Regions from separate parts of the Cryobacterium sp. 10C3 genome, predicted to be linked through region 2. Evidence: predicted binding sites of a transcription regulator. Region 2 holds the regulator's gene; the other holds the start of a gene.
The links. The regulator LexA, encoded in region 2, represses DNA repair genes until DNA is damaged. The targets are predictions, from matches to a motif close to TCGAACANNTGTTCGA.

Region 1: RGU41_RS19265 (Rv2578c family radical SAM protein) is a predicted target of LexA. The motif match lies at 4,741-4,756, and genes of this name have one in related genera.

What each region holds. Positions count from the first base shown of each region.
Region 1 covers NZ_JAVIWF010000002.1:3,839,063-3,849,761, reverse strand. Annotated here, with positions in the region: gene RGU41_RS19280 (thymidine kinase) at 1-293, opposite strand, end outside; gene RGU41_RS19275 (hypothetical protein) at 684-1,718, opposite strand; gene RGU41_RS19270 (sensor histidine kinase) at 1,715-2,995, opposite strand; gene RGU41_RS19265 (Rv2578c family radical SAM protein) at 3,149-4,732, opposite strand; gene RGU41_RS19260 (malate:quinone oxidoreductase) at 4,848-6,320, opposite strand; gene RGU41_RS19255 (glycoside hydrolase family 6 protein) at 6,489-7,487, shown strand; gene RGU41_RS19250 (winged helix-turn-helix transcriptional regulator) at 7,573-8,820, shown strand; gene RGU41_RS19245 (hypothetical protein) at 8,875-9,363, opposite strand; gene RGU41_RS19240 (glycosyltransferase family 2 protein) at 9,360-10,699, opposite strand, start outside.
Region 2 covers NZ_JAVIWF010000002.1:1,884,753-1,895,451, forward strand. Annotated here, with positions in the region: partial or broken gene RGU41_RS09810 (DEAD/DEAH box helicase) at 1-2,285, opposite strand, end outside; gene RGU41_RS09815 (SseB family protein) at 2,337-3,167, opposite strand; gene priA (bifunctional 1-(5-phosphoribosyl)-5-((5-phosphoribosylamino)methylideneamino)imidazole-4-carboxamide isomerase/phosphoribosylanthranilate isomerase PriA) at 3,151-3,828, opposite strand; gene hisH (imidazole glycerol phosphate synthase subunit HisH) at 3,952-4,584, opposite strand; gene hisB (imidazoleglycerol-phosphate dehydratase HisB) at 4,581-5,219, opposite strand; gene RGU41_RS09835 (histidinol-phosphate transaminase) at 5,245-6,324, opposite strand; gene RGU41_RS09840 (LysM peptidoglycan-binding domain-containing protein) at 6,458-6,832, opposite strand; gene lexA (transcriptional repressor LexA) at 7,236-7,859, shown strand; gene metE (5-methyltetrahydropteroyltriglutamate--homocysteine S-methyltransferase) at 7,972-10,311, opposite strand; gene RGU41_RS09855 (methylenetetrahydrofolate reductase) at 10,485-10,699, opposite strand, start outside.

The DNA of each region.
Region 1 (10,699 bases), 2.0 Mb from region 2:
AGGAACTGCGCCTCGTCGACGAGGAGGGCGCTGACGTCGAGCCCGTCGCGGGCGACGACCTGAGCGCGGTGCTCCTGGAAGAGGGCGTAGGCATCCGTCTCAGGGGTGAGCAGGAAGTCGACGCCGCGCGTCACGCCGAGGCGCGAGAGGATGCCCCGATCACCTTTGGTGTCGACAGACGGCTTGGCGAGCAGCACACGATGGCCGCGCTCCTCGTAGTTGTATGCGGCCTGGAGCATCGACGTGCTCTTGCCGCTGTTCATCGCTCCATAGCGAAAGTACAGTTTTGCCACGGTACCTGGAATCCCCCTCTGCGCCACCCGGCGCGTTCGTCTGCCCCGGGTCAGTTCAGCGTACTGGGCGTGCGACGCGTCGGCGTTCGGGGCCGTGTTCCGCGTCGAACTCGAGCGTCATGAGCGGACGACGACCGGATGCCCGGCTCGTGGAGACGCGTACCCGCCCGAACACCACGTGCAGGACGCCGAGGTAGGGCCGCAGCAGGGCGCGAACGGCCCGGGCGGGCAGGTCGATGCCGACCTGGATCGTGACCTGGTCGAGCCGGGGGGCGGATGCCGGGGCGCCGGCGCCCGGGGGCGTCTCGCGCCGGGGTCCGCGGTCGGGGATCGTGCGGAGCGGGGAGGTGCTCAGCGGGATCTCGGACGTCGTGGTGAGCGGCGACCGGGTCAGGGCCGGCCGCGGGGACCCGGTGCCGCGGAACTCGTCGCCCGCGGTGACCTGAACGACGAGGCTGCAGGGGTCGAAGCCCGGCGCCGAGCAGAGGGCGCCGAGCAGGGCCGCGGTCGCGGCGCGCTGGTCGGTATGGAAGGCGGCGGCGCGGCGGTCGGGATCGGCGACCACGAGCAGCGGGGTGATGCCGCGGGCCAGGAGTGCCGCGCGCTCCTCGCGATGGCCGCGTCGAGCCAGGTCTTGTCGAGCTCGCGAAGGAGCGCCTTGCGCACGTCGGCGGCGAGCGCACCGGCCCGGGTGATGTCGGCCTTGGTGATCTCGCCGCGTTCGAGGACCTCGGTGAGCAGCGGGAGCACGCCGGCGGCGAGTTCGGTGCGCTGCTGCTCGACGACGGCCCTGACCACGCGGGCCCTGGTCTCCTCGGTGCGCTCGATGATCGCACGGCGGGCATCCGTCTGCCAGGCCAGCAGTGAGCCGACGAGGCGACGGGAGTAGGCGGCCCCGGCGAGCGCGGGAGCGAGGACCTGGGTGACCGCGACGGCGGCGAAGACGACGGGGGCGACGTCGATGGAGTGGAAGGGCGCCTGCACCCAGGTCACCGCGGCGACGACGAGCGCGAGGACCCCGGCGGAGGCCGCGATCTGGCGCCACGGTCGGTAGGGGGCGAGGCCGAGCAGGAGAAGGCCGATCGCGACGGGACCGAAGTCGTCCTGGATCAGGGCGTTGTGGTTCCAGCGCGAGGCCTGTTCGAGCAGGTAGGCGGCGAGGGCGAGCACGGCGATGGCCACGTGCGCGGCGGCGCGGAACGGTGCGTTTCTCGGGCGGGAGGCGAGGACGAGCAGGATCGCGGCGAGGGTGACGGCCGCGATCGCGAGGGAGCCCAGGAGCGCGTTGCCGGTCTGGCCGGCCTGGGTGATCGTGGCCGTGACTGCGGAGACCGTGACGATCGCGGCGATCGCCGGCGCGAGTGGCCACGCGGCGAGGGCTCCGAGCGGATCGAGTTGTTGCTGGGTCAGGGAGCTGCGGCTCATAGCGGCCAGCCGATCCCGGCGTCGCTCGCGGTGTCGCCGGCCGGATCGGATGCCGGGCCGCTTGCCGCACCGGTGCCGGGCCGTTCGACGGCGTCGCCGGGAGACGCAGGCACCGTCAGGAGCACGGAGGTGCCTGCACCGGGACGGGTCATGATCGTGACAGAGCCGCCGAGGCGCTCGATCCGGCGGCGCACCGCCTGGCGAAGGCCGAGGCGGTCGGCGCCGGTCTCCGATTCCGTAAAGCCGCGGCCGGCATCCATCACCATCACCGAGAGATCGCGGTCGGTGGATTCGATGACGACCTCGGCGGAGACGATGCCGGCGTGCAGGATGACGTTGATCAGGCACTGCTGCACGGCGAGGCCGAGCTCGCGGTCGGCGACCGCGTCGAGGCGGCCGAGGGCGGCGCGCTCCCCCGTGACCTCGACGACGAGGCCGCGGTCACGGCAGCGTTCGATCGCGGAGTAGACGGCACTGTCGAGCCAGCCGTCCGGTCCGGAAAGTCGCTCGTCGGAGTCGGTGAGCCAGCTGGTGCCGTGCAGGGTGTCCACGGTCTCACGGATGCCTGCGGCCAGGTGCGGGCCGAGTGGCCCGGGGTGGGCGTGCACGAGCGCGACAAGCTGGTTGAGCGTGGTGTCCTGGCTGAGGGCGACCGCGCGCACGTCGAGTTCGTGCCGCAGCAGCCGGGACTGGTCCTCCTGCAGCGCCCGGTGCATGGCGAGCTGGACGGGACGGTGCCTGCGCCGGCCGAGGCCGCTCACGAGCATCACCCCGACGAGGAAGAGGTACGTCGACACCGTGAACGCATCGGGGTGATAGGGCACCCCGGTTTCGAGGGCGGCGAGGACGGTCACGGTTTCGGCGAGGATGAAGCCGGCGGTGCCCCAGAGCACGCCCACGAGGGCGCCCGTTCCGACGCCGCCGACCATCAGCAGCGCCATCTTCGGCATGGACACGAGAAAGACGTCCGAGCTGTGGAAGAGCTCGGGCAGCCCGAGCAGGGTGACGCTGACGACGTAGGTGACGACGGAGCCGACGAGAAGGTAGGCGACCGAGAGCAGCACGGTGCGGTGGCGGGACAGGAGGAAGAGGAGGATCGCCATCGAGAGGATCCCGATCAGGCTCACGCCGATCTGCGCGCTCGGGTGGCTGATGCCGAGAACGGCGATCGAGACGAGGGCACCGACCAGGCAGGTGAGGCCGAACCAGTGCGTGGCCTGGGCCAGGGCACGCCCGACCGAGGTACCGACCAGATGGTCGGGGAGGCCTAGGGTCATTGCCGCTCCGTTCTCCGTCGATTATCGCATCCGGTGGAGTCCTTCTGGCGTGAAGGGTCGCGAATCGAGGTTCGCGTGGGCGTTGAACGTCGATCTGCGACACCTCAGCCGGGGCGGGGGCGCAGCGAGGCATCCGCTGTGCGGAGCCGCAGTTCAGAACAGGGTCGGGTGCAGCTCAGGTGGGAGCTCACCCGCAATGAGTAACCCCGGGCCGGGCACGGGCTCGCCAGGGAACGCAGGGACGGCGGGCGCGGGGCGGGCGAGCGCGCGGGAGCGGACGCCGCCGGTGACGGGATCCTCGAGCCCGTGCTCGAGCCCGTGCGCCCGGATCAGCGGCTTGATCCGGAGCGCGAGCCATTGCCGGTAGCCCTTGGGTGCGTAGGCGTTACGACCGTAGAGCTCGTGGTAGCGGGGCACGAGGTCGGGGTGGTCCCTCGCGAGCCACTGCATGAACCAGTCGCGCACCCCCGGCCGCAGGTGCAGCGCGGTGTACATCACGTCGGAGGCCCCGGCAGCCTTCGCCTGGCGGAGGGCGTCGTCGAGGTGCGCCCGGGTGTCCGTGAGGAACGGCAGGATCGGCATCATGAACACGGAGCAGCGCAGGCCGCGCTCCCGGATGGCGGTCACCGTGGCGAGGCGCGCCGCCGTGGATGGGGTGCCCGGCTCGACCGCTGACTGCAGCTCGTCGTCGTAGATCGCGATCGAGAGGGCGAGGTCGACCGGCACGAGCGTGCTCGCCTCCACGAGCAGATCGAGGTCGCGCCGGATCAGGGTGCCTTTGGTCAGGATCGAGAGCGGGGTGCCGGAGTCGGCGAGCGCCGCGATGACGCCCGGCATCAGCCGGTAGCGACCCTCTGCACGCTGGTAGGGATCGGTGTTGGTGCCGAGCGCGACGGCGTTGCGCTCCCAGGCGGGCCTGGCGAGCTCCTTGCGGAGAACCTCCGCGACGTTGACCTTCACGATGATCTCGTTGTCGAAGTCCTTGCCGGCGTCGAGGTCGAGGTACGTGTGCGTGTTGCGGGCAAAACAGTTGTGGCTGATGACCCCGTTCGCAATGAAGTCGCCGGTCCCGGTCGTGATGTCGATCATGTCCATCGTGGTCCCCAGATCCTCGACGGACACGACCTGAAGCAAAGCCGCGGACTTCACGGCTGCACCGGCGATGGACAGCTTCCGGTCAATGGCGGGCCCTACGAGCCCGAAACCCATGAGTTTGTTGTTCTCGGTCAGGTAGGGACGTTGACCGTCCCCGCGCATGGCGCGGGTGACGAACTTCCACCCTCGCTCGGTGAGGAAGCGGTGGTCTCCGCTGGCCACGAGCTCGGTGCCGTCAGCGAGGATGACGCGGTAGCCGCGCTTCCGGGTGTCCCAGGAAGCGAGCACTGTGGTCTGCACATACCGCCGGTAGGCGCCGACGGTCTCCGTGCCCATGATCGCATCGCCAACCCTGACCTCCCAGAGTGGCTTCTGCCGTCCGTCGGCCATCAGGATGAGCGTTTCCGGGCTCAGGCAGTATGTGCACGCATGGGAGCAGCCTCGGTAGGGGTTGATCGTCCAGCCGAACGGCATGGCACTCTGGCCGGGCACCCGGTTGAGCGCGGACTTGGCCAGGATCTCGTGGAAGGTGATCCCCGCGAACTCGGGGGTGCGCACGCTCCGCACCAGGTTGTTCAGCCGGGCAAGGCCGGGAAGCGCGCCCGCTTGTTCCGTCGTGAGTTCCTGCCCGCTCCACCGCATGCATACATTCGAACACACGTTCGATACTTGCGCAAGGGTGACGCGGCATCCGCCCTCACCGATTCGACGGAGATCGTGCCCGACTCCGTCGGATCGGTCAGGGGTTGGGGATCGGTCAGGGGTTGGTGAGGTGCAGGGTCGCGGCGGTCGCGGCGAGGGAGGCTGCGGCGCGGGCGGGGTCGTCCGACAGGGTCGTGCCGAGGCTCGGGATCAGTTCGCGGAGTCGCGGTTCCCAGGCCGGGTACTGCTCGGGGAAGCAGCGCTTGAGCAGGTCGACCATGATCGGAGCCGCGGTCGATGCCCCGGGGGATGCCCCGAGCAGGCCGGCGATGCTGCCGTCGGCCGAGGTGATGACCTCGGTTCCGAATTGCAGCACTCCGCCCTCCTTCGGGTCCTTCTTCATCACCTGGACACGCTGGCCCGCGGTGATGAGCTCCCAGTCGGCCATCTTCGCCGTCGGCATGAACTCCTGCAGGGCCTTGAGCTTGACGGTGCGGGACGCGAAGACCTCGCCGAAGAGGTACTTCATCAGGCCGACGTTGTGCCGGGCGACGGCGAGCATCGGGCCGATGTTGTGCCCACGGACAGAGAAGGGGAGGTCGAACCAGGTGCTCGACTTGAGGAACTTGGGGGTGAACCCCGCGAAGGGCCCGAACAGTAGCGAGGCCTCCCCCTCGACGTGGCGGGTGTCGAGGTGCGGGACCGACATCGGCGGGGCGCCGACGGCGGCCTTGCCGTAAACCTTGGCCTGGTGCTGGGCAACGACCGCGGGATTGGTCGTGCGCAGGAACTGGCCGCTGATCGGGAACCCGCCGAAGCCGCGTGCCTCGGGGATGCCGCTTTGCTGCAGCAGGGCGAGCGCGCCGCCGCCGGCACCCACGAACACGAAGCGGGCCTTCACCGTGCTGGGGTGCCCGCCGACGAGGCGCCGGAGGTTCAGCCGCCAGGTGCCGTCCGTCAGCTTCTTCAGGCCGGTGACCTGCTGGTTGACGTGGACGCCGACACCCTTGGCTGCGAGGTCGTCGAAGAGGTAGCGGGTGAGTGCGCCGAAGTCGACATCGGTGCCCGAGGCGATCCGGGTCGCGGCGATGCGCTGGTTCTTCGGGCGGTTCTTCGTGAGCAGCGGGGTCCAGGTGCCGATGACGGCCGGGTCTTCGCTGTATTCCATCCCGTGGAAGAGCGGCTGGTCCTTGAGCGCCGCGAACCGTTTGCGCAGGTACTCGACGTTGGACTTGCCGTGCACGAACGTCATGTGCGGCGTCGAGTTGATGAACTTCGTCGGTTCGGGCAGAACGCCGTCGATAACCAGGGACGACCAGAGCTGGCGGCTGATCTGGAACTGCTCATTGATGCTCACGGCTTTGTCGGCGGTGACGCTTCCGTCGCTCGCCTGGGGCATGTAGTTGAGCTCGCACAGGGCAGCGTGACCGGTCCCCGCGTTGTTCCAGGGGTTCGAGCTCTCCTGGGCGACCTCGCCGAGGCGCTCGTAGACCTCGATACTCCAGTCGGGCTGCACCTGTTTGATCAAGGTGCCGAGAGTGGCGCTCATGACGCCGCCACCAATAAGTACGACATCAACCTGCGCCATTGGATTCACACGTTCGAGTGTAACGCCGCGCGCACGGGCGCCTGACCGCGCCCGATACCGCCGATCACCCCGGACTGGGGGCGAAATGGGACACCAAAACGGAACAAAGATCCGTCAGACGATACTCCTGCGTAACATATCTGTATAACCCCCCGATAGGGTGGGTTCGTGCATTCGTCCGGCTCGCGTACAGGTCTCGTCCTCGGCATCATCGCCCTGGCGGTGCCCGTGCTTGCCCTCGGCACTTTCGTCAGCGCTTTCGCCCTGCAGGTACCCGGAGGTCAGACCGTGAACCCGCTGGCGACCACCTCGTTCTACGTTAATCCGTCCTCCTCGGCGGCGCAGGCCGCAGCGGATGCAGCCGAAAGGTCCGGGGCGACCTCGGCCGAGGCGACGGCGCTGGGCCGGCTCGCCGCCCAGCCCGCGGCGATCTGGCTGACGCCGGAGAAGTATCCGCTCGACACGGTCGGCGAAGAGGTCGCGACCATCACAGATGCCGCGATGAAAAACGGGAAGACGGCCGTCTTCGTTCTCTACGGAATCCCCAACCGGGACTGCGGCAACTTCTCGGCCGGCGGACTCTCGGTGCTCGAATACCCCGGCTGGGTGCAGGCGATCGCGACGAGCCTGACGTTGCGCGAGGCCGTCGTGATCCTCGAGCCCGATGCCCTCTCCCTCGCCACCCAGTGCAACAACGTCGAGGAGCGGGTTCACGAGGTGCACACCGCGGTCGACCTCCTCGCACCCACGCGCGCAACGGTCTACCTCGACGCCGGCCATTCCGAATGGATCGCCCCGTCCGCGATGGCCGGGCTGCTCAACCGCTCGGGCATTGCCTCCGTGCGCGGTTTCGCGACGAACGTGTCCAACTACATGGACTCCGCGGCCGAGCACGCGTATGCACAGCAGGTCTCCGACCTCACCGACGGCGCCCACTACGTGATCGACACCTCCCGCAACGGTGCGGGCTCGAACGGCGAGTGGTGCAATCCCCCCGGCCGCGCCCTCGGCGTCCTGCCCTCCGTCGTCTCGAACCAGGGCGCCCAGGATGCGAACCTCTGGATCAAGCAGCCGGGCGAGAGCGACGGAACCTGCAACGGCGGCCCCACGGCAGGGGACTGGTGGAACGCCCAGGCACTCGCGCTCACCAAGGCCGCCGGATGGTAAGCCCCGGTGCCGCCGGCACTCCCTCGACAGCACACCGTTCATTGTTCGTTTTCGGTCGCAGGCCGAAGCAGCTAGGAGATAGATCATGGAAACAACGGAGAGTGAGCGGCGCGTTGCTGTCATCATCGAGGACGACGACGATATCCGTCATCTCCTCGAGGCCGTGCTGACCCAGGCCGGTTTCGACGCAATCGCGACGAGCAACGGTGTCGACGGCGTGCGCGCGGTGCGGGCGTACGACCCGATCGTCACGACCCTCGACGTGAGCATGCCGGGTATGGACGGCCTCGAGACCGCGAAGCGCATTCGCGCCTTCAGCTCGACCTACATCGTGATGCTCACCGCGCGCGACGAGGAAATCGACACCCTGCAGGGCCTGGAGGCCGGCGCAGACGACTATATGACCAAGCCGTTCCGCCCGCGCGAATTGCGCGCCAGGATCGACGCCATGATGCGTCGTCCCCGTCAGGCCCTCGTCTCACCGTCTTCGACCTATGCGGATGCCCCGTCTGCGGACGCTTCCGACGACTCCGGCTTCCCGGCAGCGCCGGCCGAGTATGCGACCTCAGAGCACGCCACCACCGACTACGCGCAGGCCGCATCCGCGCCGGAATACGCGCAGGGCCCTCCGGTCGAGTACCCGCCGGCCGCAGCGGCTCCGCACTACCAGCAGCCGCCCGTTGCGCAGCCGACGACCTACCAGCAGGCCCCGCAGCGGCCGCGGGCACCGCAGTATCAGCAGGCGCCGCCCGCGCAGTACCAGCAGGCGCCACCGCAGCAGGCCGCGCCGCCCGTGCAGTATCAGCAGGCCCCACCGCCCGGATACGTCCCCGGGCCGTCTGGCTGGGTCCCCGCCCCGGTCGAGTATGCGCCGGCGCCCCCGCAGGGCTGGGCGCCCGCCCCGACGCCCGAGGCTCCCCCGGTGGCCCAGCTGCAGGCATCCGCCCCCTCGAACGCGCTCGCACTCATCGCGCCGCAGCCCGCCGTTCCGGACGCCGCGGACTGGATGGAGCACAACGGCCTGCGCCTGAGCCCGGAAATGCGTCTCGCGGTACTCGGCACGGCGGAGCTCGACCTCACCCGCACCGAATTCGACCTGCTCGCCGCGTTGCTCGACTCCAAGCGCCGCGTGCGCAGCAAGGCGGACCTCGCGCTCCTCCTGCGCGGCGAAAGCTACGTGACCGCGTACTACGTGAACGAGGCCGACAAGCGTGCCGTCGAAGCGCACATGGGCAACCTGCGCCGCAAGCTCGGCGACAGCCTCACCACCCCGCGCTGGCTCGAGACCGTGCGCGGCGTAGGTTACCGGCTGGCGGCTTCCGAAGACGACTGAGGCCCGGCACTCCGCCGGAATGCCGCAGGGGCGGGCCTGAGGCTCGTCCCTGTTTCAGTGAGCGTGCGTGGAGGGGAATTCCCAGCGCCGCGGCTGAACTGCACGGTCGCCGAAGTGGGACTGCTGCTCATACTGAGCCTGCTGTTGCCCTTGTTGAGCCTGCCAGGCCTTCTGGGCGCGCTCGGCGTCTTCTGCCCTGGTCGTCAGCACGGCGAGCTCGGCGCAGGTGGCTTCGCCCACCTCGACAAGCCGCCGCATGTGTTGCAGGCAGCCCGGCAGATCATTGCGCGAGAGCGCACTGTGCACGAGGGCAGCGGTCGCTTCGAGCACGACGGCTCCCACCATCGTGCTCGTCGAACGGATGCTGAGGAGGACGACGTGCGCCTCTTCCAGGTCAGGCCGGGCGAGGGACTCCGCAAGCCGTTCGGCCCGGCTGGGCCAGAGGGCGACGAAGTCGCGCAGGAATCGGTGACGCAGCGAGGTATCGCCGCCCACCTGGTTGAGCAGCGTCTCGAGCGCCCCGTCTTCGAGTAGGGCGATCACACCCGGTAGCCCCGGTGACGCTTGACGAGTGTGCCGAACATGGTGAGGGTCTGGATGATGGTGGTGACGCCGAGGATCGGCCAGCCGATCCAGAGGACCGTCGACTGCGCCACCACGGGCAGCTGCAGCCAGATGAACACGAGCGCGGCGAAGAAGGCCGTCGCGAAGATGAGCGGGAAAAGGAAGGCGTTTCCGGAGCCGCGCTCTGCCTTGGCCTGCTCCGCCCAGTTGTCGACCTGCTTGTTGCTCGCGAACTTCGTCCAGGCCCTGAGGAAGTGTCCGATTCGCACCCACATGTAGATCTCCGCGGGGAACCAGGCCAGCGCGAAGAAGAAGTCCCGCCCGTTGCGGTTCTTCATCGACCAGGCCGTGCGGAAGTTGAGCAGCAGTGCGACGAGCGGCGGGATCAGCCAGACCGGGCTGAACACGAAGGCGCCGATCGACAGGGATGCGGCGAGCAAGATGATGAACAGACCACGGGTGACGATGTTGACGGCCATCGAGAAGTTCTCGATCCAGCGGAGCCGGAGGTTGGGGTGGAAGGGCTGCCCCTTCGTGTCGCCGCGCTGGCCGGGCCACATCAGCTCGATGGCGCCGAAGTTCCATTTGACCTGCTGGGCGTCGAGGCCGCGCAGGGTCGTCATGCCGCCGACGTTGGCGCGGGCCTGGGCGCTGATCTTGGTCAGGTAGCCGGCGCTCTTGATCTGCAGGGAGAGGAGGGAGTCCTCGACCTCACTGTCCTTCACCCACGGAGTGGACTGCTTGCTGTCGATCATGACTTCCTGGAGGGTCCGGATCGAGAAGATCGAGAACTGCCCGCCGAGGACGGCCATGTTGCGGCCGCGGAGCATGTTCTGCATGTTGAAGGCGGCGAACTGGGTGCGCTGGCCGGCGATGAGGAACTTACCCATCGTGCCGTCGATCTGGCTGTCGTCGATGCTGTAAATGGCGGAGATGCCGCCGACGCGGGTGTCGGAGGAGATCTCGGCCTCGAGGTGCCAGACCGCGCGGGGGTCTGCGGTGGTGTCGCCGTCGACGCCGAGGAGGTAGTCGCAGCCCTCGATGAGCGAGAAGCCGTAGTTGAGCGCACCGACCTTCTTGTCCGGGTTCTCCCCGATGTCGTGGACGAAGATCTCGGTGAACTGCTCGACACCGTCGGTCATCCGCATGTGCGGGCCGGCGTAGTGGCTGGCGATCTCGACCGTGTCGTCCGTCGTGTTGTTCACGACGACGTGGATCACGTCGGGAAGACGGGTCTGGGCGAGCAGGGAATCCAGGACTGAAGCGATGGAGTCCGCTTCGTTGTACGCAGGAACGATGCACCCGATGGTCGGGC
Region 2 (10,699 bases):
CGACCGCGAGCGCCCACGGCGCGTGCACCTGCATGCCGTATGCGGAATGCAGGATCACCCGCCAGTCGCCGAGTTCGTCGCGGAACCGTTCGACGACGAGGGTGCGGTCGGTCGGCAGCTGGCCGGTGGCCGCGCGCTGGTCGGCGAGGAAGACCAGGAGGTTGTTCGCGGCGCGCTCATCGAGCCCCCGGCCGCGCAGCGGACCCGGGCGGCGGCCTCCGGCAACGCGGAGACCTCCCGGACGAAGGCGCCGACGGCCTCGCCGAGTTCCGCCGGCCGGCCCAGGCCGTCACCCTTCCAGAACGGCAGCCGCCCCGGCTCGCCGAACGCCGGGAGCACGAGCACCCGGTCGTGGGTGATCTCCTGGATCCGCCAGCTCGTCGTGCCGAGTGCGAAGACGTCGCCGACCCGGGATTCGTAGACCATCTCCTCGTCGAGTTCGCCGACACGACGCCCTGTGGTCTGCTCGCCGCCGACCATGAAGACGCCGAAAAGCCCGCGGTCGGGAATGGTGCCGCCGCTTGTGACGGCGAGGCGCTGCGCGCCGGGACGCCCGGTGAGCAGGCCGGTGTCGCGGTCCCAGACGATCCGGGGGCGGAGCTCGGCGAACTGGTCGGAGGGGTACCGCCCGGCCAGGAGGTCGAGCGTTGCCTCGTATGCCGAGCGGGGCAGGCCCTGGAATGGGGCGCTGCGGCGCACGATGTCGAACCAGTCCTCGGCCTGGATCGGCTCGAGCGCCACCGCCGCGACGGTCTGCTGGGCGAGAATGTCGAGCGGGTTCGAGGGCACCGCGATCGACTCGATCAGTCCGGCGACCATCCGCTCGGCGGCGACGGCGGCGTGGATGAGGTCGGCACGGTGCTTGGGGTAGATGACGCCGCGGGAGATCTCGCCGACCTGGTGCCCGGCGCGGCCGACCCGCTGCAGCCCGCTCGCGACAGAGGGCGGAGACTCGACCTGCACGACGAGGTCGACGGCACCCATGTCGATGCCGAGTTCGAGGCTCGACGTCGCGACGACGCAGCGCAGCCGCCCGGCCTTGAGGTCCTCCTCGATCATCGAACGCTGTTCCTTGCTCACCGAGCCGTGGTGCGCGCGGGCGAGCAGGGGCTCGGCCCCTGCGCTCTGGCCGCTCGCTCCCATCAGGTCTGCCGGCGGCCGCACAGGGCCCGCTGAACCGCGTGCTGAGCCTTCACCGACTGAGCCCGCACCGTCTGAGCCCGCACCGGCTGCGCCCGCTGCAGCGCCCTCGGCAGCGGATGCCGGTGCGACCCCTGCCCCGACCGGCGCGAGCTCGCCCGCGGCCTGCTCCGCGGCATCCGCCAGGCGCCCGGCGTAGATCTCGTTGAAGCGCGCGGTCAGTCGCTCGGCAAGGCGGCGCGAGTTCGCGAAGACGATGGACGAGGAATGCGCGAGCACCTCGTCGACAATGGCTTCTTCGACGTGCGGCCAGATCGAACCGGCCTGCGGCGCGGCGGCCGCTGTCGACCCCTCCCGTTCGGGAACGGGGCCCAGCTGCGTCATGTCGTCGACGGGGACGACGACGCGGAGGTCGAAGCGCTTGCCCGCGGCAGGATTGACGATCTGCACGGGGGCGGCGCCGCCGAGGAACCGGGCGACCTCCGCGGCCGGGCGGACGGTCGCAGAGAGACCGATCCGCTGCGCCGGCCGCGCGAGCAGCTCGTCGAGGCGTTCGAGAGAGACGGCGAGGTGGGCGCCGCGCTTGCTCGACGCGACGGCGTGCACTCGTCGATGATGACGGTGTCGACACCCCGCAGGGAGTCACGGGCGGCGGAGGTGAGCATCAGGAAGAGCGACTCGGGGGTCGTGATCAGGATGTCGGGGGGCGTCTTGACGAGGCTGCGCCGGTCGGCGGCCGGGGTATCCCCCGAGCGCACGCCGACGGTCACCGTGACCGGAGGGAAGCCGAGCCGGGCCGCCGCCTGGGTGATGCCGACGAGCGGAGCGCGGAGGTTCCGTTCCACGTCGACGCCGAGCGCTTTGAGCGGGGAGATGTAGAGCACCCGGGTGCGCGGCAGCGGGGCGGCGACCGTCCCTGCGGCATCCGTGGCCGCGGAAGACTCAGGGGCCGGCGTCGCCAGCCGGTCGATGGCCCACAGGAAGGCCGCGAGGGTCTTGCCCGAGCCGGTCGGGGCCACGACGAGCGCGTGCGAGCCACGGGAGATGGCGTCCCAGGCGCCGAGCTGGGCCTCGGTCGGCGCGGCGAAGGCCTGGCCGAACCAGGCCCGGGTGGCGGGCGAGAATCTCTGCAGGACCTCGGTCATCTCTCCATCTTCCCGCCCACCCCTGACAATCGGCCCCAGCGACCGGCCCGGTCAGCGTGACGCGGCGAGCTGCACGCGCAGGGAATCGACCTGGGTGGCGATCGTGTCGCTCGCCGACCACCGCGCGGCGAGCCGGGCGAGCGTCGCGTCGAGTTCGGCGCGGGTCAGGCCGTCGACGAGCTCGAGGCGCACCACGAGCTCTGGCCCGGCGAGCCGGCCGAGCGGGTCGCCGGCGGAGAGCGCGACGCCGAGCACGCTCAGCTCGCTCGTGATCGACGCCGCGAAGGCGTCGGCGACGGCGCGGCTCGCGTAGCTCGGCGTCCAGGGCTGGCCTTGCGCGATCGCCCACAGGGCCGGCCTCCGCACGACATATTCGGTCGGCGCGGTCGGGTCGAGCACGACGAGGTCGGTGTTCTCCTGTGCCGCGGCGAGGGCGATCCGGATGCCGTCGGCCGGCACCGGCCGCGCCGCACTGTTCCACGCTGCCATGGCTTCGGCCGAGGTGAACACCGGGAGCACGTTCCGACCGTCCGGTCCGGCGACCGTGATGACCGAGAGTTCCTGGGTCTTGTCGACGAGGAGACCGGCGTCGGTGTGCCCGGAGTCGCCGAGCGCCGTCACGAGCGGGATCAGCAGCCGGGACGAGCGGATCGCGTCGACGACGGCCTCCTCCCCGGACTCCCTGTCGCGGTAGCGGGCGAGGGCGGCGAGGAGGTCGAGCGGGGCCGATCCGTCGTCGTCGGCGTGGTCGTTGGCTTCGAAGGCACGGCCGGCCCAGGGCTGCCCGGCGGAGTCGGCAGGGACGCCGGCGCGACCGGGGCCTCCCTGGCCTTCTGGGCCCCCGGGGAGGCCGGTCGATCCGAGATTAACGGCCGGCGACATCCAGGGCCTCACCGAGGGTGAAGGCGCCGGCGTAGAGCGCCTTGCCCACGATCGCGCCCTCGAGTCCGAGCGGGACCAGCTCGCGCAGGGCGACGAGGTCGGCCAGGCTCGAGATGCCGCCGGAGGCGACGACGGGACGGTCGGTGTGCGCGAGCACCTGCCGGAGCAGGTCGAGGTTCGGACCCTGCAGAGTACCGTCCTTGGTGACGTCGGTCACGACGTAACGGGAGCAGCCCGCTTCCTCGAGGCGGGCGAGCACCTCCCAGAGGTCGCCGCCTTCCTTCGTCCAACCGCGGGCGGCAAGGGTCGTGCCGCGCACGTCCAGGCCGACGGCGACCTGGTCACCGTGTTCGGCGATCACGCGGGCAGCCCAGTCCGGGTTCTCCAGGGCCGCCGTGCCGAGGTTGATCCGGCTGACGCCCGCGCCGAGCGCCGCCTGCAGGGAGGCGTCGTCGCGGATCCCGCCGGACAGTTCGATCTTGACTCCGGAGACCTCGCGGATGACCCGGCTGATCACGTCGGTGTTCGTGCCGCGCCCGAAGGCCGCGTCGAGATCGACGAGGTGGATCCACTCGGCGCCCTGCCTCGCCCAGTCGAGGGCGGCGTCGACGGGGTCGCCGTAGTTGGTCTCGGTCCCGGCCTCGCCCTGGGTGAGGCGCACGGCCTTGCCGTCTGCGACGTCGACAGCCGGGAGCAGGACGAGGCGGGGGTGGTTTCAGTCACGGTAGTCCTCAGATCAGGGATGGGTGCGGCCGGGCCGCCGAACAAAAGCGAGAGGGGACGGTCAGTCCCGCAGGGTACCGATCCAGTTCTTCAGCAGGCGGATGCCGGCCTCGCCCGATTTCTCCGGGTGGAACTGGGTCGCGGAGAGCGGTCCGTTCTCGACAGCGGCGAGGAACGGTCCGCCGTGTTCCGCCCAGGTGAGCCGGGGCCGCGGGAACGGCGGCGTGACCTCGAGCGTCCACTCCTGGGCGGCGAAGGAGTGCACGAAGTAGAACCGCTCGTCCTCGATGCCGGCGAAGAGGCGCGAGTCCGGGTCGGGGGTGACGGTGTTCCAGCCCATGTGCGGCAGGATCTTGGCGGGCAACTGGGCGACGGTGCCGGGCCATTCGCCGAGTCCCTCGGTGTCCGAGCCGCGTTCGACGCCGTGCTCGAACAGGACCTGCATGCCGACGCAGATGCCGAGCACCGGCCGTCCCCCGGCGATGCGGCGGTCGACGATCTCGTCGCCGCGCACGGCGGTGAGGGCGCTCATCACGGCGCTGAACGCTCCGACGCCGGGCACGACGAGGCCGGAAGCCTCGAGGGCGGTGCGGCGGTCGCTCGTCAGGGTCACGTCGGCGCCGGCGAGTTCGAGGGCTTTGACGGCCGAGTGCACGTTGCCGGTGCCGTAGTCGAAGACGACGACGCTCGTCACAGGGCGCCCTTGGTCGAGGGGATGCCGGAGACGAGCGGGTCGTAGGCCTTGGCCTGACGGAAGGCGCGGGCGAAGGCCTTGAATTCGGCCTCGGCGATGTGGTGCGGGTCACGGCCGCCGAGCACGGTGACGTGCACGGTGAGGGCCGCGTTGAATGCGATCGCCTCGAAGACGTGGCGCACCATCGAGCCGGTGAAGTGTCCGCCGATGAGGTGGAACTCGAAGCCGGCAGGCTCCCCGGTGTGCACGAGGTACGGGCGGCCGGAGATGTCGACGACAGCCTGGGCGAGGGCGTCGTCGAGGGGCACGAGCGCGTCGCCGTAGCGGGAGATGCCGGACTTGTCTCCGAGCGCCTGCCGGATGGCGAGTCCGAGCACGATGGCGACGTCTTCGACGGTGTGGTGCACGTCGATCTCGATGTCCCCCGACGCGCGCACGGTGAGGTCGGTCAGCGAGTGCTTGGCGAACGCGGTGAGCATGTGGTCGTAGAACGGCACCGAGGTGTGGATGTCGGAGACGCCGGTGCCGTCGAGGTTGATCGTCAGGTCGATGCTCGACTCGCTCGTCTCCCGCTGCAGGTGCGCGATGCGGGCCTGTGCGGTCGATGACTGTGCGGCCGGTGACTGTGAGCTCATGCGGCTAGTTTATTGGCCCGGGCGGTTACGCGTGGCCCAGTGCTTCGAGGGCGTCGAGGAATACGCTCGTCTCGCGCTCGGTGCCGGCCGTGACCCGCAGGTGGCCGGGGATCCCGACGTCGCGCACGAGGATGCCCTCGGCGAGCAGCGCCTCGAAGGTTCCGCGCGGGTCGGAGACCCCGCCGAACAGCACGAAATTGCTCCAGCTCCGCAAGGGGCGGTAGCCCAGCCGGTGCAGCTCGGTGACGAGGCGGTCGCGCTGGCCGCGGATGTCGTCGACCATGCGCAGCATCTCCGGCGTGTGCGCGAAAGCGGCGACGGCCGCGGCCTGGGTCAGCGCGGAGAGGTGGTACGGCAGGCGCACGAGCCGCAGCGCATCCGTCACGGCCGGGTCGGCGGCGAGGTAGCCCACCCGGGCCCCGGCGAATGCGAAGGCCTTGCTCATCGTGCGGGAGACCAGCAGGCGTTCCCTGCCGGGCAGCAGGGTGAGAGCGGATGCCGTTCCCACCGGAGCGAATTCGGCGTAGGCCTCGTCGACGACCACGATGCCGTCACAGGCGTCGTAGACGGCGGCGATCACGTCGAGAGAGAGCGGGGTGCCGGTCGGGTTGTTCGGGGAGCACAGGAAGACGAGGTCGGGATTGACCCGGTTGACCCAGTCGACGGCGCGTTCCGGGGTGAGTTCGAAGTCGGCGTCGCGGTCACCGGCGACCCAGCGGGTTCCGGTTCCCGAGGCGAGCAACGGGTACATCGAATAGGTGGGGGCGAAACCGAGGAGGGTGCGTCCCGGCCCGCCGAAGGCCTGCAGCACCTGCTGGAGAACCTCGTTGGAGCCGTTGGCCGCCCAGATGTTCTGACGGGTGAGACCGTGTCCGAGGTAGCGGGCCATCGCCTCGCGCAGTTCCGTGAATTCCCGGTCCGGGTACCGGTTGATCCCCCGGATAGCGGCGGCCAGTGCTGCGGCGATGTCGACGGCCACGTCCTCGGGGATGCCGTGGGTGTTCTCATTCACGTTGAGCGCGACCGGCACGTGCAGCTGCGGCGCCCCATAGGGAGTGAGCCCGCGAAGATTGTCGCGGAGAGGCAGGTCGTTGAGACTGGTCACTCCCCCCATGTTACCGATGGGCCTCAGCACCGGCGGGTCATATTGCCCGTGGTTCAGTATTTGGCTTGCTCAGTACTCCGGTGGTTCAGTATCCGGCTTGCTCACTGTCCGGCTTGCTCAGTATCCGGCTTGCTCAGTATTCGGCAGGGAGAGCCAAGCGCTGGCCCGGCTGCACGCTCTCGGAGGGCAGCTGGTTCAGGTTGACGATCTCGGCGATGACCTCGCGCGGATCGGCAGAAGGGGCGATGCGCTCGGCAAGCTGCCACAACGACTGGCCCGACTGGATCGTGACGTAGTCGAAGGTCGTCGCACTTCCACCCGCGTCGGCGCTCATGCCGCTGCCGCTCAAGGTGCTGCCGTCTGCGGCGGCGAGGCCGCCGTTGAGGGCGAGGGCAAGCGCGCCGACGACGAGGGGGACGCCGGCGATCGCGGTCAGCACGGCACGACCGCGCCGGGTGATGCGCAGCCGGGTGTGCGCCCCCGGGACCAGCTCGATTGTTGTGCTCATGTCTGCCTCCTGTGTATTCGTATCCGGCTCTCGGCCGGGAGAGCCGGATACGAAGCTATGTTCCGAATATATATTCGATTGTTCGAACAATCAAGACTTTCTCCGGTTATTATTGGGGTGAAGTACACGACACACTCGAATGAATGTCTGCACTTCGCCCCAGGCTGGTTACAGTTTCGATTGACTGGTGTGAACTCAACCAGCGACCACTGACATTCGGATACGGTCGCCTCACGGCATCCACCGGGGCGACCGCCCGCCACCGTCCACCGCCACCGACAGGAGCGACATCGTGACCCAGGACAGCGTGACCCCGGACAGCGTGACCCCGTTCGCCGGCAGTTCCCCCGAGCGCGGCGGAACACGTCGGAGGAAGAGCCTCAGCGACAAGCAGCGCGCGATCATGGACGTGATCCAGCGCTCTGTCGGCCAGCGCGGCTATCCGCCGAGCATGCGGGAGATCGGTGACGCCGTGGGCCTGTCGTCGCTGTCGAGCGTCACCCACCAGCTCAACCAGCTCCAGCTGAGCGGCTACCTGCGCAGGGACCCGAACCGGCCCCGGGCGCTCGAGGTCCTGATCGAGCTGCCGCAGTCGCCGGAGGACACCGCGGCCGGCGCCGCCGAGAACTTCCAGCAGGGTACCCCGGTGGGCGACGCGGCAATGGTGCCGCTCGTCGGGCGGATCGCGGCCGGTGTTCCGATCATGGCCGACCAGCAGGTCGACGAGATCTTCCCGCTCCCGCGCCAGCTCGTCGGCAAGGGCGAGCTGTTCATGCTCAAGGTCGTCGGCGAATCGATGATCGACGCCGCGATCATGGACGGCGACTGGGTCGTCGTCCGCCAGCAGAAGACCGCGGAGAACGGCGAGATCGTCGCCGCGATGCTCGATGGCGAGGCGACGGTGAAGGTCTTCCGGCAGCGTGACGGCCACACCTGGCTGCTGCCGAGGAACACCAACTTCGAGCCGATCCTCGGTGACCACGCCGAGATCCTCGGCAAGATCGTCGCCGTCCTGCGTTCCCTGTAGCTCCCTGTAGATCCCCCGTGCGCGCCAACTGCGCCGCTTCGCGCCAGGCAAGCCTGGCGCGAAGCGGCGCAAACGGCGCGTCGCGCGCGGCGGGTGTTCGCCGCGAGGAGGATCAGGCGAGGGCGGGCACGCCTGCGGCGAGGCGGGCGCGCACGATGCGGGTCGCCTCGATCATGTTTCCGAGAGACTCGACCGTCTCCGCGTAGCCGCGGGTCTTGAGCCCGCAATCCGGGTTCACCCAGACCTGACCGGCCGGGATGGCGGCGACGGCACGGTCGAGCAGCTCCGTCAGCTCGGCAACGCCCGGCACCCGCGGTGAGTGGATGTCGTAGACGCCCGGGCCGATGCCGTGGTCGAAGCCATTGGCCTGAATGTCCGTCACGACCTCCATCCGGGAGCGGGCCGCCTCGATGCTCGTCACGTCGGCGTCGAGAGCGCGGATCGCCTCGAGCACGACACCGAACTCGGAGTAGCAGAGGTGGGTGTGGATCTGGGTGGCGTCCCGCACCCCGGCGGTCGCGAGCCGGAACGAGCCGACGGACCAGTCGAGGTAGTCTGCGTGGCCGGCCTTCTTGAGCGGAAGCAGTTCGCGCAGGGCCGGCTCGTCGACCTGGATGATGCCGATTCCGGCGGCCTCGAGGTCGGCGATCTCGTCGCGGAGGGCGAGGGCGACCTGGCGCGCCGTCTCGCCGAGGGGCTCGTCGTCGCGCACGAAGGACCAGGCGAGGATGGTGACCGGGCCGGTCAGCATGCCCTTGACCGGCTTCGCCGTCAGCCCCTGCGTGTAGGTCGACCAGTCGACGGTGATCGGCTTCGGGCGGGAGACATCGCCCCACAGGATGGACGGGCGGGTGCAGCGGCTGCCGTAGGACTGGACCCAGCCGTTCTCGGTGACCGCGAAGCCGTCGAGGTTCTCGGCGAAGTACTGCACCATGTCGTTGCGCTCGGGTTCGCCGTGCACGAGCACGTCGAGGCCGATCTCCTCCTGCAGGGCGACGACCCTGGCGATCTCCGCGCGCATCAGGTCGCGGTATTCGGCGTCGCTGAGCACTCCGGTGAGGAAACGGGCGCGGGCACGGCGGATCTCCCCGGTCTGCGGGAAGGAGCCGATGGTCGTCGTCGGCAGGAAGGGCAGCGCGAGTGCGGCCTCCTGGGCGGCGAGCCTGTCGGCGTAAACCCCTCGGCTGTACGAGGCGTCGGTGAGCTCCGCGGCACGGGCCCTCACGGCACCGTCGCGGACGCCGGGGGCGGCGCTGCGGGAGGCGAGTGCGCCGGTCGCAGCGTCCAGTTCGGCGCTGATGGCCTCCCGTCCGTCGGCCAGGCCGCGGGCGAGGGTCACAACCTGGCCGACTTTCTCGTCGGCGAATGCGAGCCAGCTCACGAGTTCGGCGCCGAGCGCGGTCTCGTCCGCGACGGTGTGCGGGACGTGCTGGAGGCTCGTCGAGGTCGAGACGGCGATCCGCGGCGACAGTGCGCCGGCCCCGGTGACCTGAGCGAAGGCATCCGCCAGGTCACCGCGCCAGATGTTGTGCCCGTCGATGACACCGGCGACGAGGGTCTTCCCGTCCAGCCCTGGGGCGGTCTCGGGGAGCGTGCCGCGGACGAGATCAAGGCCGATGGCCTCGATCGGTGCGCCGGCGAGCACGGGCAGGGCGTCGTCGAGGCTGCCGTAGGGGGCAGCGACGAAGATCGCCGGACGCTGGGCGAGGTGCCCGAGGGTCCCGTACGCCCACTGCACGGCGCTGAGGGTCTCGGCGCGGGGCACGTGGATGCTCTCGCTGACGAGGCCGGGTTCGTCGAGCTGCACCCACTCGGCACCGGCGTCGGCGAGGCGCTGCAGCAGGGTCGCGTACACCGGAATGAGGTCATCGAGCCGGTCGAGGGGCTCGAAGCCCGCAGGGGCTTCGTCGCTCGGCTTGCTGAGCAGCAGGAACGTGACCGGGCCGACGATGACGGGCCGGGTCAGGAAGCCGGCGGCGCGTGCCTCCTCGAATTCGCGCACGATCCGGTCGCTCGAGAGGGAGAACTCCGTTTCCGGCCCGATCTCGGGCACGAGGTAGTGGTAGTTCGAGTCGAACCACTTGGTCATCTCGAGCGGGAGGCTGTCCCCCTCGCCGCGGGCGAGGGTGAAGTATCCGGCGAGGTCGATGTGCCCGTCGGCGTCGACGAGTCCGGCGAAGCGGGCGGGCACGGCGCCGACCGTGCAGAGCGCGTCGAGCATCTGGTCGTAGTAGGAGAACGACTCCGGGATGGCGGAGTCGGTGCGGCCGAGGCCGAGGGCGGCGAGGCGGTCGCGGGTGGCCTGACGGAGTCCGGCCGCGGCGGCCTCGAGTTCGACGGCGCTCGATGTGCCGGCCCAGAAGGATTCGACGGCCTTCTTGAGTTCTCGGCGCGGGCCGATGCGCGGATAGCCGAGGATCGTGCCTGCGGGGAACGGGGCAGTGCTGGTCATAACGTTTCCTTTGCGGTTGGGCGGTGCAGCGGATGCTGGCGGGTGGTGTGTGGGGCGGATGCCGCGGCGTGCAGGGTGCTTTCGGGCGCGACGGAAATCCGAGGCGCCCGTACGGCGTTCGGTGGAGCGGGAGCGGCGCTGGCGACCGGGGCGGGGCGGGGCGCCAGGCCGGGTTACACGATCGTGGGCAGTGCCGTCGGTGTCCGGACCGGAGCCGGCGCGCCGAGCAGGCCGCAGCCGTCGAGCACCTCCAGTACGGTCTCGTGCTGATTGAAGGCGTAGAGGTGCAGACCGGGCGCTCCCCCGGCGATCACCTGGCTGGCGAGGTCGACGGCGTGCTGGATGCCGATCTCACGCTGTCCTTCCTTGGTCGGTTCGATCTCGAGCC